Sagittula sp. P11: one gene and its partner. Each later gene encodes a partner of the first gene's protein in a complex. Links are inferred from orthologs where the notes say so. Each region holds a gene or a part of one and is shown on either strand. Other genes may lie near its edges. The genes, in order: clpS and clpA.

Region 1 (7,109 bases):
GTGGCCAGTCCGAACTTCGTCCCGCGGTCGTAGACGAGGTTGTATTCGGCATAAAGCCCGCGGTGCACGAGTTGCACGTCCTTGTCCGCATCGGTGAAGGGCTGGGTGCGGCGCTTTTCTATCAGCGGCAGGTAGGCGGGCAGGAAGGCGCGGCCGATGTCCTGCGTCAGGGCGAAGTCCGCCTCCCAGTCGCCGGAGTTGCGGTCGTCCATGAAGATGCCGCCGACGCCCCGCGCGCGCTTGCGGTGGGGGATGTAGAAATACTCGTCCGCCCAGGCCTTCAGCGCCGGGTAGTGCTCGGTCCCGTGAGGGTCGAGGTGGGCCTTCTGGGTGGCGTGGAAATGGGCGGTGTCCTCGTCGTACTCGATACACGGGTTTAGGTCCGAGCCGCCGCCGAACCACCATGCGCCGGGCGTCCAGAACATCCGGGTGTTCATGTGGACGGCAGGGCAGTGCGGGTTCTGCATGTGCGCCACCAGCGAGATGCCGGACGCCCAGAAGCGCGGGTCGTCGGCGATGCCCGGGACGCCGCGCGCCGCCATGGCCTGCTGCGCGGGCACGCCCAGGGTGCCGTAGACGGTGGAGACGTTGACGCCGACCTTCTCGAACACCCGCCCGCCGCGCATCACGCTCATCAGCCCGCCGCCCGCGTCGGAACCGTCGTCGGACTGGCGGCTGGTCCGGGTGACGTCGAACCGGCCGGCGTTGCCTTCGGCGAAGGGACCTGCGTCATGGCTGTCCTCGAGCGCCTCGAAGGCCGCGACGATCTGGTCGCGGAGGTTACGGAACCACGCGCTGGCGCGGTCTTTTTCGGCGGTCATCATGGCGGTGTCTCCTCGCATTCGGGCGGACATTAGCGGCGGGCCGGGGCAGGGGCAACGCGACGCGAGGGTGCCGGCGGTGCAGACAGCCGGGGGTCTGCGGTCAGTGCGCGGGCGCGGCCACCGGGTCCAGCAGGGTGCGCCCGCCGTCCACCGTCATGACCTGCCCGGTCATGAAGCCCGAGCCGTCGCTGGAGAGGAACTGCACCGCCTCGGCCAGCTCGCGCGGGGGCGCGATGCGGCCAAGGGGGGTGTGGTTCTCGATGTCGGAGCGGTAGTCGCGGTGTTCCTTCAGCGTGTCCTTCAGGCTGGCAGACATCACCGAGCCGAAGGCCAGAGCGTTCACCCGGATGCGGCTGGGCGCCAGCGCCACCGCCATCGAACGGGTCATCTGGTCCAGCGCGGCACAGGACACGGAATAGGCCAGAAGCTCCGGATGGGTGCGGCGGGCGGCAATCGACGACAGGTTGACGATGGCACCGACCTGACCTTCGGTCTGGCCCTCCGCCTGCTTGATCATCCGGCGCGCCACCAGCTGGCTCATCCGGTAGGCGGTCATCAGGTTCTGGTCGAGCAGCTTGTCGAGGGTGTTGTCCTCGAGGTCGAGCGGGTCGGTCGGCAGCATCTGCCGCGACCCGTTCACCAGGATGTCGACGCGGTCGTAGGCGTCCAGCGTCGCCGACAGCAGGTTGGCCAGCGTCAGCTTTTCCCGCAGGTCGCCCGCGAAGAACTTGATGCTGTCCTCGTCGCCCTTCTCGCATTCCTTGGCCAGCCGCACCTCGTCCATGTCGGCGAGCATGACGTTGGCGCCGTTGTTGGCGAAGTGCTTGGCGATGGCGAGCCCGACGCCGTTCGCGGCGCCGGTGACGATGGCGGTCTTGCCCTCGATGGAGAAACTCATGGTTCGCGCCTTTCCTCGTTCGGCGGTCAGCGCCGCGTCCGGATGACCCGGGCAGCGTGCAACAGTTTGAAGCGTGAGTCGCCCCCGATCTCGGCCACATCGCGGAAAAGCGCGGTGAGGGCGGTCTCGTAGGGGAGGTGACGGTTGGCGACCATCCAGAGCTGGCCATGCGGCGCAAGCGCCCGGGCGGCGGCCTCGATGAAGGCGCGGCCAAGCGCGGGATCGGCGCGGCGGCCGGCGTGGAACGGCGGGTTCATGACCACCGCGTCGAGCCTGCGGGGCGCGTGTGTGCCCGGCGGCTGCGGCGGGGTCCATGTGGTCGCGTCGGCCCAGTGGAAGACGGCGCGCGGGTCGGTGACGTTCAGGCGGGCGCAGTCGAGGGCGGTCTTCTCCGTCTCGACGAGGTGCAGGGTCTTCACGCCCGGGTGGCGCAGGATCTCGCGCGAGAGCCAGCCCCAGCCGGCGCCGAGGTCTGCCACGTCGCCCTTGAGCTGCGGCAGCGCCCCGGCGAGCGCGACGGAGGCCTCGTCCGGCGCATCGGCGGAAAAGACGCCCGGCGCAACCCAGTCGCCATGGGCGTTCTGCGCCTGCGCGGGGCGAACCCAGTCCGCCAGCGCCTCGCCCGGATGAAACCATGCGCAGCGCCCGTGCGCCTTGGACACCTGTCCGTCGAGCGTCACGCGCTGCTTCAGCGCCTTCAGGATCGCCTCCACCCCGTCGGTCTTGGCGCCGTCGACCACCACCATCTCGGCGTGCTGCGCAGCGAGGGCAAGCCGCGCCTCGGCGGCGTCGCGGGCGCGGGGGAGGGAGACGATGGCGGCGGCATAGCGGCCCTCGGGCGCGGTGGCGGTCGGCAGGCCGCGCGCGGCCCAGCCGTCATGCGCGGCGGCATCGGTCTGGATCACCGTCACGCGGGTCGTGTCCAGCATGTCGACGGGGGCATTGGCGGGCGCACCGATCAGGGCCAAGGGCCCGTCGTCCGGAAGGACGAGGCCGCCGGTCTCGATGGCGAAGCGGAGGCGTTCGGATGTCATGAGCGGAAAGACCGTTCCCTTGTCTCTGGCGGACAAGGCGTGTGCGGCCCCGTCCCGTGAAACCGGGGGCCTATTCCTTTTCCATGGTGCACTGCAAGGGGTGCTGGTGGCGGCGGGCGAAATCCATGACCTGCCCGACCTTGGTTTCCGCGATCTCGTGACTGAAGACGCCGACCACGGCGACCCCCTTCTTGTGCACGGTCAGCATGACCTCGAACGCCTGCGCGTGGGTCATGCCGAAGAACCGTTCGAGAACGTGCACGACGAATTCCATCGGCGTATAGTCGTCGTTCAGCAGCAGGACCTTGTAGAGCGGAGGGCGCTTGGTCTTCGGCTTCGTCTTGGTGACGACGCCGGTTTCACCCTGACCATCATCCGGCTCGTCTGCGGCCATCGTCCACTTCTGCGGGGCGTCTGTCATATGTGCCTGTCGCGCTTTGCGTTCCGGTATACGGCCACTTTATATAGCCGCGAGGCCCCCGGCGAAAAGGGGGGCACGGAGGATGAATACAAAATGGCGCAAAATCTGCTAACAATCGGTTTCGACGCGGACGACACGCTGTGGCACAACGAGCGGTTCTTCGTGGGCACGCAGGAGAAATTCGCCGACCTGCTCAAGGATCATGCAGAGCGCGCGCACCTCGAGGAGCGGCTGGTCGCGGCGGAGCGGCGCAACATCGGCCATTACGGATTCGGCGTGAAGGGGTTCACCCTGTCGATGATCGAGACCGCGATCGAGGTCACCGACGGCCGCGTGCCCGCCTCCGTCATCGGCGAACTGCTGGAGGCCGGGCGCGAGATGCTGGCCCATCCCGTCGAACTTCTGCCCCATGCCGAGGAGGCGGTGCACGCCCTGGCGCCGGGCCACCGGCTGGTGCTGATCACCAAGGGCGACCTCCTGCACCAGGAGCGCAAGCTGGCGGCCTCGGGCCTCGGCGATCTGTTCGACGCGGTGGAGATCGTGTCGGACAAGCGGCCTGCCACCTACGCGCGGATCTTCGGGGCGATGCCGGGTGGGGCGGAGGCGGCGATGATGGTCGGCAACTCGATGAAGTCCGACGTGGTGCCCGCCATCGCAGCCGGGGCCTGGGGCGTCCATGTGCCGCATGACCTCGCCTGGGCGCTGGAACACGCCGAAGCACCCGACGCTGCGCGCTTCCGCGAGATCGCGGATCTGTCGGGCCTGCCGGAACTGGTGAGGGAGATCGGCTGAAACACCGGTCCGGGAACCGCCCGTCCAAAGAAACGCCCGGCCGCTCCGGAAAGGTTCGGGCCCCCTTCATCTTGGCCGAAATACCTTGGGGGTCCGGGGGTGAAACCCCCGGCGGGTCGCTGCCGGAGGCAGCGAAACCCGGCTACCGGAGGCTCAGCCCTTCACCAACCGGTTGACGTGACCCATCTTGCGGCCCGGCTTCACCTCCGCCTTGCCGTAGAGGTGCAGCGCCACCGCCGGGTCGGCCATCAGCCCGGGCAGGCGGTCCATGTCGTCGCCGATCAGGTTCTCCATCACGATGTCGGAGTGACGCTCGCCGTTGGCCAGCGGCCAGCCCGCCACGGCGCGCATGTGCTGTTCGAACTGGTCGACGAGGCAGCCGTTCTGCGTCCAGTGGCCGGAGTTGTGCACCCGCGGTGCGATCTCGTTCACGATCAGGCCCTTGGGCGTCACGAACAGCTCGACCCCCATCACGCCGACGTAATCGAGCGCGTTGAGGATGCGGCCGGCCAGCAGCACGGCATCGGTCATGAGGCGCGAGGGGACCTCGGCGGGGACGGTTGTGGTGCGCAGGATGCCGCCCTCGTGCACGTTCTCGCCCGGATCGAAGGCCGAGACCTGGCCGTCCTGGCTGCGGGCGGCGATCACCGAGATCTCCTTCGAGAAGTCCACGAAGCCCTCGAGGATCGCCGGGGCGCCGTTCATGTCGGCCAGCGCCTCTGCGGCGTCGTCCGCGCTCTTCAGCCGGGCCTGCCCCTTGCCGTCGTAGCCGAAGCGCCGGGTCTTGAGGATCGCGGGAGCGCCGATGGTTTCCAGCGCCGCGTCGAGCGCCGCCGCATCGGGCACGTCGGCAAAGGGGGCGGTGGCGAGGCCCAGGCCGGTGAGGAAGGTCTTTTCGGTCAGCCGGTCCTGGCTGACGCGGAGCGCCTCGCGGTTGGGGTGGATGGGCTTCAGGCTTTCCAGCAGGTCGAGCGCCGAGGTCGGGATGTTCTCGAACTCGTAGGTGATGACGTCGACGCTTTCGGCGAAACGGCGCAGGGCGTCCTCATCCCCGTAGGAGGCCTGCAGGTGGTAGTTTGCCACGTGCGAGGCCGGGCAGTCGCCGCCGGGTTCGAAGATCACCGTCTTGAAGCCGAGGCGCGAGGCCGCGACCGAGAGCATGCGGCCAAGCTGGCCGCCGCCGAGAATGCCGATGGTGGCGCCGGTGGGGAGAGGGGACATGGCTGATCTCCGTGTTTTCGGCTGTCTGGCGCGGGATGGCCGGCGTTGCAAGCGGGGGCTCTGCCCCCGTCACCTGCGGTGACTCCCCCGCGGTATTTTTGCCAAGATGAAGGGCGGGCGCGGGACCTTCGCGGACCGGGTCAGTCGCGGACGGGTTCCTCGGGGATGGAGGCGGCGAGGGCCGTGCGCCAGTCGTCGAGGCGGCGGGCGAGGTGGGGGTCGGTGTTGGCGAGGATGGCCGCGGCCATCAGGCCCGCGTTCTTCGCGCCCGCGCCGCCGATCGCCATGGTGGCGACGGGGAAGCCGCGCGGCATCTGCAGGATGGAATAGAGCGAATCGACGCCTGAGAGCGCCTTGGTCTCGACCGGGACGCCGATCACCGGCACGCGGGTCTTCGACGCCATCATGCCGGGCAGGTGGGCCGCGCCGCCGGCGCCCGCGATGATGACCTTCAGCCCGCGCTCGGCCGCGGTCTTGCCGTACTCCCACAGCCGGTCCGGGGTGCGGTGCGCGGAGACGATCCTGATCTCGTGCGGGACGCCGAGTTCGTCGAGCACCTCGGCGGCCTCCTTCATGGTGGGCCAGTCCGATTGGCTGCCCATGATGATGCCGATCTCGATTGTCATGCCGCTGCCCCTGATCCTGTGCGGGAAAGCCTCTTTATAGGGGGCCGGGCGCCGGGTGCAACGGGCGCCGCGGCCTTCCTCAGGCGATGATGTCGGGGGTCAGCCGGTCCTCGATCAGCGCGATACGGTCCTTGAGAAGAAGCTTCTTCTTCTTCAGGCGCTGCAGCGTGATCTGGTCGGCGGTGCCGGTGGTCTGCAGCGCACGGATGGATTCGTCCAGGTCGCGGTGTTCCCTGCGAAAGACCTCGAGTTCGACGCGCAGGACCTCGTCGTTCTTCATGGAGATGTCCGTTGGGGCGTTCATCTGCCGACTCCTGAAAGCTCCGTGAAACATCAACATAGCGAAGAGAAGGCTCTGCGCAAAGACCCTTGCGCGGTCCATCGGCTGTTCCCATATTCCGGGTGTGCGGGTTGCCGACAGGGACACGCGCGAAACGGTCGCTTGTATCAAGGACTGAAAGGAATGCGTCCATGAGCAAACTCACACTGGGGTCCTACCCGCACATGCTGGGGTTCGAGCAGCTGGAACGGCTGCTGGAGAGGACCGCGAAGACGTCGGAAGGCTATCCGCCGTTCAACATAGAACAGACGTCCGAACACTCTTTCCGTATCACGCTGGCTGTCGCGGGTTTCCGCGAGGAGGACCTCTCGATCACGGTCGAGGACCGGCAACTGGTGATCCGCGGACGGTCGCGCGACGACTCGGCCGAGCGCATTTTCCTGCACCGCGGCATTGCCGCGCGGCAGTTTCAGCGCAGTTTCGTATTGGCGGACGGCGTCGAGGTGGGTGAAGCGGTGATGGAAAACGGGCTGTTGCACGTCGACCTGACGCAGAACCAGCCGGAGACCGTGGTTCAGACGATCAAGATCAGGAAGGGGTAACTGGATGCATACCAAGTACGACATTTCCAAGCTGATGGACGAAGGCCGGACGGTCTACGTGCGTCCCGTGCAGCGCGACGAGCTGCCGGAAGAGATGCAGGACCAGATGGACGGCCGCGACACGATCTATGCCGTGCACCGTGCCGATGGCGAGCGTCTGGCGCTTGTGAAGAACCGGAGCCTGGCCTTCGCGCTGGCCCGTCAGAACGACCTGGCACCGGTGACGGTCCACTGAGACCTGCCGGCGGGCGCCCCTGTGGCGCCCGGCCCGGTGTCCCCGCGCGGCGCGCCGTTGTCCGGTGCGCCCGAAGCGGGCGATGGCCCGATGTCCCGGGCGCTTTCCTTCCCACAGCCGAGAACCGCTTGCCCTGCCGGATGACCCCGGTGGCTAACCCCGCTTTGATTTGACAG
Region 2 (7,470 bases), 1.1 Mb from region 1 along the record:
CTGACGGAGGAAGAGGCCGAGAGACTGGCGGAGGCAGAGGCCGCCAAGGCCCTGCGCGCCCGGCTCGAGAACGCCGATGCAGAGCTGACCTCGATGACGCTGGCGCTGGAAAAGGCGCGGTCCGAGGCGGAAGAGACCCTGACCCTGCTGGCTGCCGCCCGTTCGGCAGAGGCCGACCTGAACGCCCGCCTTGCCGCCGCGCTGCTGGATGGCGAGGAATCGGCAAGCGCGCTTCAGACCCGGATCGAAGAGCTGGAGGCCCGGCTGGACGACGCCCGCAGCGCCGGAGAACAGACCGACGAGCGGCTGGCCCGGCTGCGCGACGACCTGATCTCGGAACAGGAGGCCCGCCGCGCGGCAGAGGAGAGCCTTGCCGAGGAACAGCGCCGCCGCAACGAGACGGAGCGCGACCTGGCCGGGCTGCAGGCCGATGCCGACACGCGCGCGACGCAGATGTCGGACCTGTCCGCGAAACTCGCTGCGGCGCTGGCCCGGCTTTCCGAAGCGGAAGCGCGGGAGGCCGAGATCGCCACGCTGCGCGACCGCAACGCGGCGCTTGTGTCCCAGCTGTCGGCCGCACAGGGGGCCGCCGCTGACCGTGCCGCCGAACGCGACGCGGCAGAGGCGCAGCGCGCCGAACTGGACCGCAGTCTTGAAGAGGTCCGGCGCGAGCTTGTGGCCGCGCATGACGACCTTGAACGCCTGCGGGCAGAGGCCGAGGGGCTGAACGCCCGCATCGCGGCCATGCAGTCGCAGGATACGACGCAGACGTCGCGGATCGAGGATCTGCGCGGGCGGGTCGCCCAGACGCAGGCACAACTGGACGCCGCGCTGCAACGCGTCGAAGACCGCGGAAGGCGGATCGAAGGGCTGGAAGCTGAGAACCGCAGCCTCGTCTCGCGCCTGGCGGAAGTCGGCGGCACGGCCGAGGAACGCGACGCGGAGGTCGAGTCGCTGCGCGCTAGCCGCACCCGGCTGGAGAACGATCTGCAGGTGGCGTTGGCGCGTGCCGAAGCGCGCGATCTGGAGATTTCCGAACTGCGCCAGTTGCTGGCAGAGGCCGAGGCCCGCGCCGCCCAGCAGGGTGACGATGCCCGCTCGCTCGAGGAAAAGCTGGCGGCGGCGCTTGCCGAACGGATTACGGCCCAGACCACCGCCGAGGATACCCGGGATCGCCTTGCCGCCGCGCTGGCCCGCCAACGCGAGGCTGAACAGGCGCTTGATACGCAGCTCGACGAGGCAGAGGAACGTCAGTTGCTGCTCAGCCAGGCCCGGGACGAACTGGCACAGACCCGCGAGCGCGCCAGCCAGTCGCAACTGAAGGTCGAGGCGCTGAACCGCAACGTCGCCGAGCTGCGCAAGCAACTGGGCGAACTGCAGGCGCTGCTGGATGATGCGAAGGCACGCGACGCGGCCTCGGAGGTACAGCTGCAGAACCTCGGGTCCGAGCTGAACGCGGCTCTGGCCCGTGTCGCGCAGGAAGAACGCCGGCGGCGGGTCCTGGAAGAGGAAGAGCGCAAACGGCTGGAGGCCGAGAAGAAGGATCTGGAGGCCTACCGCTCCGAGTTCTTCGGGCGCCTCCGCCAGGTCGTGGCTGACCGGGACGACATCCGAATCGAAGGCGACCGCTTCGTGTTCTCTTCGGAGGTTCTGTTCGAGCAGGGCTCTGCCGACCTGTCCCCGTTGGGCCGCCGCGAGATCGCCAAGGTGTCGAACATCCTGCGTACACTGGCGCGGGACATCCCCGAGGAGATCGACTGGATCATCCGGGTCGACGGCCACACCGACAACGTGCCTGTGCGCGGCAGCGCCGAGTTCGAGGACAACTGGGACCTGAGCCAGGCCCGTGCGCGCGCCGTGGTGAAGGACATGATCGACAACTACGGCATCCCGCCCAACCGCCTTGCCGCGAACGGGTTCGGGGAATACCAGCCGGTCAATCCCGCGGACACTGCCGAAGCCCGCGCACAGAACCGCCGGATCGAACTGAAACTGACCGAGAAGTAAGGCTCAGCGCACCGTCACATGGGCAAAGCGATGGGCGATGACCTTGCCTGCGCGGGTCAGCAGCGCCTCGCCGAGGTATTCGCCCGGCGGCCAGCCTTCGGGCGGGGCCTGTTTGCCGGCAGCGCGCATGATGCTGACCTGGGGCGCCTTCAGCACGCTCTCGCGGCGAAAGATCTCCGTGCCGTCTGGGCCCGTGGCGAAGAGCGTGAGAAGGTCGCCATGCTCTGGATGACCGGCGTGGGCGTAGACCACCAGAGGTGTGCCGGGTGTGCCTTGGGCCAGCCGGGCGCTGCCGTCGCGCACGGCGTCGAATTCCGGCACATGGTCGGAAAAGCCCGCCGTGATCAGCCCGGTCGTCGTGTAGGGCAGGTCGACGGCCCAGAGGCTGCCCTCCGCCGCGCCGCATGTGCCCGTCGCCTCCGGGCGGAAGGGGTCGATCACGGCGCCCGCGCGCAGGACCTGGAAATGCAGGTGGGGGTGGTTGGTCTGGCCTGACAGGCCGACCATGCCCAGGGCTGTGCCGGTCTCGACGCGGGTTCCTGGCTGGACACGCACGGAGCCTTCCCTGAGGTGGCAGTACATCGTCTGCAAGTCGTTGCCATGGTCCACCAGAACGGCGTTGCCGCAGGCATTCTGGGAGGTCACGCCGCGCATCAGCCGGTCGTCGGCCATGCCGTCGCGGACGCGCAGGACCGTGCCCGGCGCCGCGGCGCGCACCGTGACACCGCTGTCTATGGCGCCGAAGTCGAGCAGGGCGATATCGGTGCCCTTGTGCCCGTCACGGCTGTTGATGCCGCAGGCGTAGTCCTGCTGCCGGCCCTGTTCGGGGGCGTTGTCGACGTAGTCCTCGATGAAGCAGGTCGTGCCGATCTCGCAGTCGAGCGGCAGGGCGAACTGCGTCTCGGCGACTGAGGTCTGGGCGAAGGCGTGGCAGGCGAGGAAGATCAGGGAAAACAGGCGCATGTCGGTCCGGGCGGCGGGTCGGGCGCTCGTCGCCTTCGGCAACATCGCCCCGCCCGCCGTCCCGTAAGGCCGCTTGGCAGGCGCATGTGAAAAGGGCGCCCGAAGGCGCCCTCTTTGCGATCAGTCCGCGGTCAGCAGCGGCGGCTTCTTGGAGCCGAGGCGCGGCTTGTCCGGCCCGTCCAGTTTCAACACCAGTTCGCCGTCCTTTACCGACACCTTCACGATGCCGCCCTTGGTAAGCTTGCCGAACAGCAGCTCCTCGGCCAGCGGCTTCTTGATGTGCTCCTGGATGACGCGGCCCAGAGGACGCGCGCCCATCTTGTCGTCGTAGCCCTTGTCCGCCAGCCATTCGGCGGCGGGGCGGGTCAGCTCGATGGTCACGTTGCGATCCATGAGCTGCGCTTCGAGCTGCAGCACGAACTTCTCGACCACGGCGAGGATGGTTTCCTTCGGCAGCGGCGCGAAGCTGATGACCGCGTCCAGACGGTTGCGGAACTCCGGTGTGAAAGTCCGCTCGATCGCGGCGGTGTCCTCGCCCTCACGGCGGTCGCGACCGAAGCCGATGGCCGCCTTGGCCTGTTCCGCGGCGCCCGCGTTGGAGGTCATGATCAGGATCACGTTCCGGAAATCCACCGACCGGCCGTTGTGGTCGGTCAGCGTGCCGTGGTCCATCACCTGCAGCAGGATGTTGAACACATCCGGGTGCGCCTTCTCGATCTCGTCGAGCAGCAGCACGCAGTGCGGGTGCTGGTCCACGCCATCCGTCAGCTGGCCACCCTGATCGAAACCGACATAGCCCGGAGGCGCGCCGATCAGGCGGGAGACCGCGTGCTTCTCCATGTACTCCGACATGTCGAAGCGCAGCAGTTCGACACCCAGCGTGGACGCCAGTTGCTTCGCCACTTCGGTCTTGCCGACACCGGTCGGGCCCGCGAAGAGGTAGTTGCCGATCGGCTTCTCCGGTTCGCGCAGACCCGCCCGGGCCAGCTTGATCGCGGAGGACAGGGCGGCAATCGCCGCATCCTGACCGAAGACGACCCGCTTCAGCGTCGCTTCGAGATCCTTCAGCACCTCTGCGTCGTCCTTCGACACGTTCTTGGGCGGGATGCGGGCGATCTTCGCCACGACTTCCTCGATCTCCTTGGTGCCGATGGACTTCCGGCGCTTCGACGCTGCCACGAGGTGCTGGGCCGCGCCCGCTTCGTCGATCACGTCGATGGCCTTGTCCGGCAGCTTGCGGTCGTTGATATAGCGCGCCGAAAGCTCGACGGCGGTCTTGATCGCGTCGCCGGTGTACCTGATGGCATGGTGCTCCTCGAAGTAGGGCTTCAGGCCCTTGAGGATCTTGATGGTGTCTTCGACCGAAGGTTCGTTCACGTCGATCTTCTGGAACCGGCGCGACAGGGCGCGGTCCTTTTCGAAGTGCTGGCGGAACTCCTTGTAGGTGGTCGACCCCATGGTGCGCAGCTTGCCGCCCTGAAGCGCGGGCTTTAGCAGGTTCGATGCGTCCATGGCGCCGCCGGACGTTGCGCCGGCGCCGATCACGGTGTGGATCTCGTCGATGAAGAGCACGGCGTCGGGGTGATCCTCCAGTTCCTGGACAACCGCCTTCAGCCGCTCCTCGAAGTCGCCGCGGTAACGGGTACCCGCCAGAAGAGCGCCCATGTCGAGCGAGTAGATCGTGGCCTCGGACAGGACCTCCGGCACTTCACCCGCGACGATCTTGCGGGCGAGACCCTCGGCGATGGCGGTCTTGCCGACGCCCGGGTCGCCCACCAGAAGCGGGTTGTTCTTGCGGCGGCGGCACAGCACCTGGATGCAGCGCTCCACCTCCTGATCGCGTCCGATCAGCGGGTCGATGTCACCGATCTCCGCCTTGGCGTTCAGGTCGACGCAGTACTTGCCGAGCGCCGACTCCTTGTCGTTGGCGGGTGCCGCGCTTTCGGTCTGGGCGGCCTCTTCCTCTGCCTCGGTTGCGCCCTGCACGGGACGCGATTCGCCGTAGGCGGGGTTCTTGGCGACGCCATGCGCGATGAAGTTCACCGCGTCGTAGCGCGTCATGTCCTGCTCCTGCAGGAAATAGGCGGCATTCGACTCACGCTCCGCGAAGATCGCGACCAGCACGTTGGCGCCCGTCACCTCCGTCCGGCCGGACGACTGGACGTGGATCGCGGCGCGCTGGATGACGCGCTGGAAGGCGGCCGTGGGAACGGCCTCCGACCCCTCGATGTCGGTCACGAGGTTGGAAAGATCGTCGTCGATGAACTCCACCAAGGTGGTGCGCAACTCCTCCGTATCGACGGAGCAGGCTTTCATCACCCGCGATGCGTCAGGTTCGTCGATCAGCGCCAGCAGCAGATGCTCCAGCGTGGCGAATTCGTGGCTTCGCGAGTTCGCCAGCGCCAGCGCGGAGTGTATGGCCTGCTCAAGGGTGTTCGAGAATGAAGGCACTTGGTGCTCCTCTTGTCTGCGCTGTCCGTACTCGGGTCCAGCATTGCCCCGTTAAGTTAAAGTTTGGTCGATTAGTGACTGTCTTCAAGTTTTTTCTTTTCACGCATCTGTCACATGGCACGCTTGACAACAGGTCTGCCGAACCCTTCATCGTCGCGAACCCGGTTAACGGGTGTGGGTCCGCGAAAATCGCGTCAGAACTTGTCCTTGCGTGCGCGGATCTCGGTGAAGACCTCCAGGTCGGAGGCGTCCTCCATGCCGAGTGCCTTCTTGACCGACGCCTGGCCGGCCCGCAGGAACGGGTTTGTCTGGAGTTCAACATAAAGCGGCACCTGAGCGGTTGGCTGTCCCCGACCGCGGGCCACGGTGATCATCTGTGCTCGTGATATAAGTCCCGGGTTGTCCGGTTCAATGGTCTTGGCGAAGGCGGCGTTGCTCTCGCCGTACTCGTGGCCGGAACAGACGATGGTCTGCGGGTCGAGCGCGGCAAGCGTCGAGAGACTGTCCCACATCATCTCGGGCGTGCCTTCGAAGATCCGTCCGCAGCCCATGACCATGAGGCTGTCGGCGCTGAACAGGCACTTTGCCTCCGGGTAGTGGTAGGCCACGTGTCCCAGCGTATGGCCGGGAACCGGGATCACCTCGCACAGTCCGTCGTCGGTGCCGCCGGAAAACCCCGGTTCCAGCGCCATGTCGAGCTCGGGGAGCTTGTCCTTTTCTGCCGCGGGGCCCATGACCTTGCAGCCGTATTTCTCGCGCAACTCGTCCACGCCGCCGACATGGTCGTGGTGGTGGTGCGTGATCATGATGACGTCGGGCTTCCAGCCGCGATGCTCCAGGACATTGATCAGCGGCTTGGCTTCGGGCGCGTCGATCAGCGCGATCCCGTCCGGACCCTTGACGATGTAGGCGTAATTGTCCTTCAGGCAGGGGACGGTCACAATGTCCAGTGGCATGGCGTTTCCTTGAATGCTTTGTAAGATGCCCTCAGAGTGACCTATCCGGCCCGACTTCTCAACTGGAGACACCATGCACCTGGACGTGCAGGCGTTGCGCGATTTCTACTACCGAAGTGCGCTGGGGCGCGCGGCGCAGAAGATCCTGCGGGCGGAAGTGCTGCGTGGCTGGTCCCCCGAGGACGTGCACGGCCAGACGGTCGCGGGCTACGGTTTTGCCGTGCCGATGCTGCGCCCCTACCTGAAGGAGGCGCGCCGGGTCGTGGCCCTGATGCCCGCACCACAGGGCGTGATGCCCTGGCCTGCCGGTCTGCCCAACGTGTCTGTGCTGTCGGAAGAGGTGTCCTGGCCGCTGGAGACGGGGCATGTGGACCGCCTGATCCTGATGCACGGGCTAGAGACATCGGAACGGCCGTCCGACCTGCTGGACGAGGCGTACCGCGTGCTCGGCCCCGGCGGACGCGCCCTGTTCATCCTGCCCAACCGCTCCGGTCTCTGGGCGCGGGCGGACTGGACGCCGTTCGGTTACGGGCGGCCCTATTCCATCGGCCAGCTCGAAACGCAGCTCAAGCGGCACGACTTCGTTCCCGAGCGGCATGTCTCCGTGCTGTACCAGCCGCCGTCGGCGCGCCGCTTCTGGATGAAGACCGGCCCGTTCTGGGAGCGGCTGGGGAGGCTGATCCCGTTCACCGCCGGGGGCGTCATGATCGTCGAAGCCTCCAAGCGGCACCCGCCGACGCGCGCCGGACTTGGGCAGAAGAAGCGGGTGCCGAACCCGCTGGAGGTCCTTTCGCCGAAGCCGGGCAAGGTCGCCGGGCCGGTCTGAGGTTTGAGTGTCCTGACCGGGGAAAGGGCGGTCGGGCCGGGGTGGGCTGTGCTCGACAGGAGCGGCGTCAGATACCGGAAAGTCTCATGATCGGGTGTGCGTGATACCCAAAACGCATTCGGCGTGCGACTGATTGCGTAAACATCGGTCACCGAGAAACAGGGTTCGCAACGGCACCTGTCCCGTGCCAAGCTGTTGCCAGTGCCGGGAATCGTCGCCAAATGCACGAAAAAGTGCGCTTTTCCTGCACGAAGTTTGGGCACGAAA

What was found.
Region 2: the proteins of clpS (region 1) and clpA are in contact, whole or in part, in a solved structure (PDB 1LZW), measured with the Escherichia coli proteins. The link is inferred for Sagittula sp. P11 from one-to-one orthologs.

The regions. Positions count from the first base shown.
Region 1 is NZ_CP021913.1:1,546,838-1,553,946, reverse strand. Bases 1,489-4,184 are described here. They hold clpS (ATP-dependent Clp protease adapter ClpS), read right to left. Parts: upstream 3,151-4,184; coding sequence 2,827-3,150; downstream 1,489-2,826. Other genes in these bases: CDO87_RS07535 (5-(carboxyamino)imidazole ribonucleotide synthase), read right to left, coding at 4,123-4,184; CDO87_RS07540 (HAD family hydrolase), read left to right, coding at 3,271-3,969; CDO87_RS07550 (class I SAM-dependent methyltransferase), read right to left, coding at 1,749-2,756; CDO87_RS07555 (SDR family NAD(P)-dependent oxidoreductase), read right to left, coding at 1,489-1,722. In the rest of the region: hemF (oxygen-dependent coproporphyrinogen oxidase), read right to left, coding at 1-824; more of CDO87_RS07555, read right to left, coding at 925-1,488; more of CDO87_RS07535, read right to left, coding at 4,185-5,190; purE (5-(carboxyamino)imidazole ribonucleotide mutase), read right to left, coding at 5,331-5,816; CDO87_RS07525 (YdcH family protein), read right to left, coding at 5,896-6,120; CDO87_RS07520 (Hsp20 family protein), read left to right, coding at 6,288-6,698; CDO87_RS07515 (DUF1150 domain-containing protein), read left to right, coding at 6,703-6,933. UniProt on the Escherichia coli protein: Involved in the modulation of the specificity of the ClpAP-mediated ATP-dependent protein degradation.
Region 2 is NZ_CP021913.1:2,656,189-2,663,658, forward strand. What follows is about bases 2,757-5,813. They hold clpA (ATP-dependent Clp protease ATP-binding subunit ClpA), read right to left. Parts: upstream 5,422-5,813; coding sequence 3,091-5,421; downstream 2,757-3,090. Other genes in these bases: CDO87_RS12820 (M23 family metallopeptidase), read right to left, coding at 2,757-2,970; gloB (hydroxyacylglutathione hydrolase), read right to left, coding at 5,616-5,813. Outside these bases: CDO87_RS12815 (peptidoglycan -binding protein), read left to right, coding at 1-2,007; more of CDO87_RS12820, read right to left, coding at 2,011-2,756; more of gloB, read right to left, coding at 5,814-6,377; CDO87_RS12835 (methyltransferase domain-containing protein), read left to right, coding at 6,451-7,203. UniProt on the Escherichia coli protein: ATP-dependent specificity component of the ClpAP protease. It directs the protease to specific substrates. It has unfoldase activity. The primary function of the ClpA-ClpP complex appears to be the degradation of unfolded or abnormal proteins.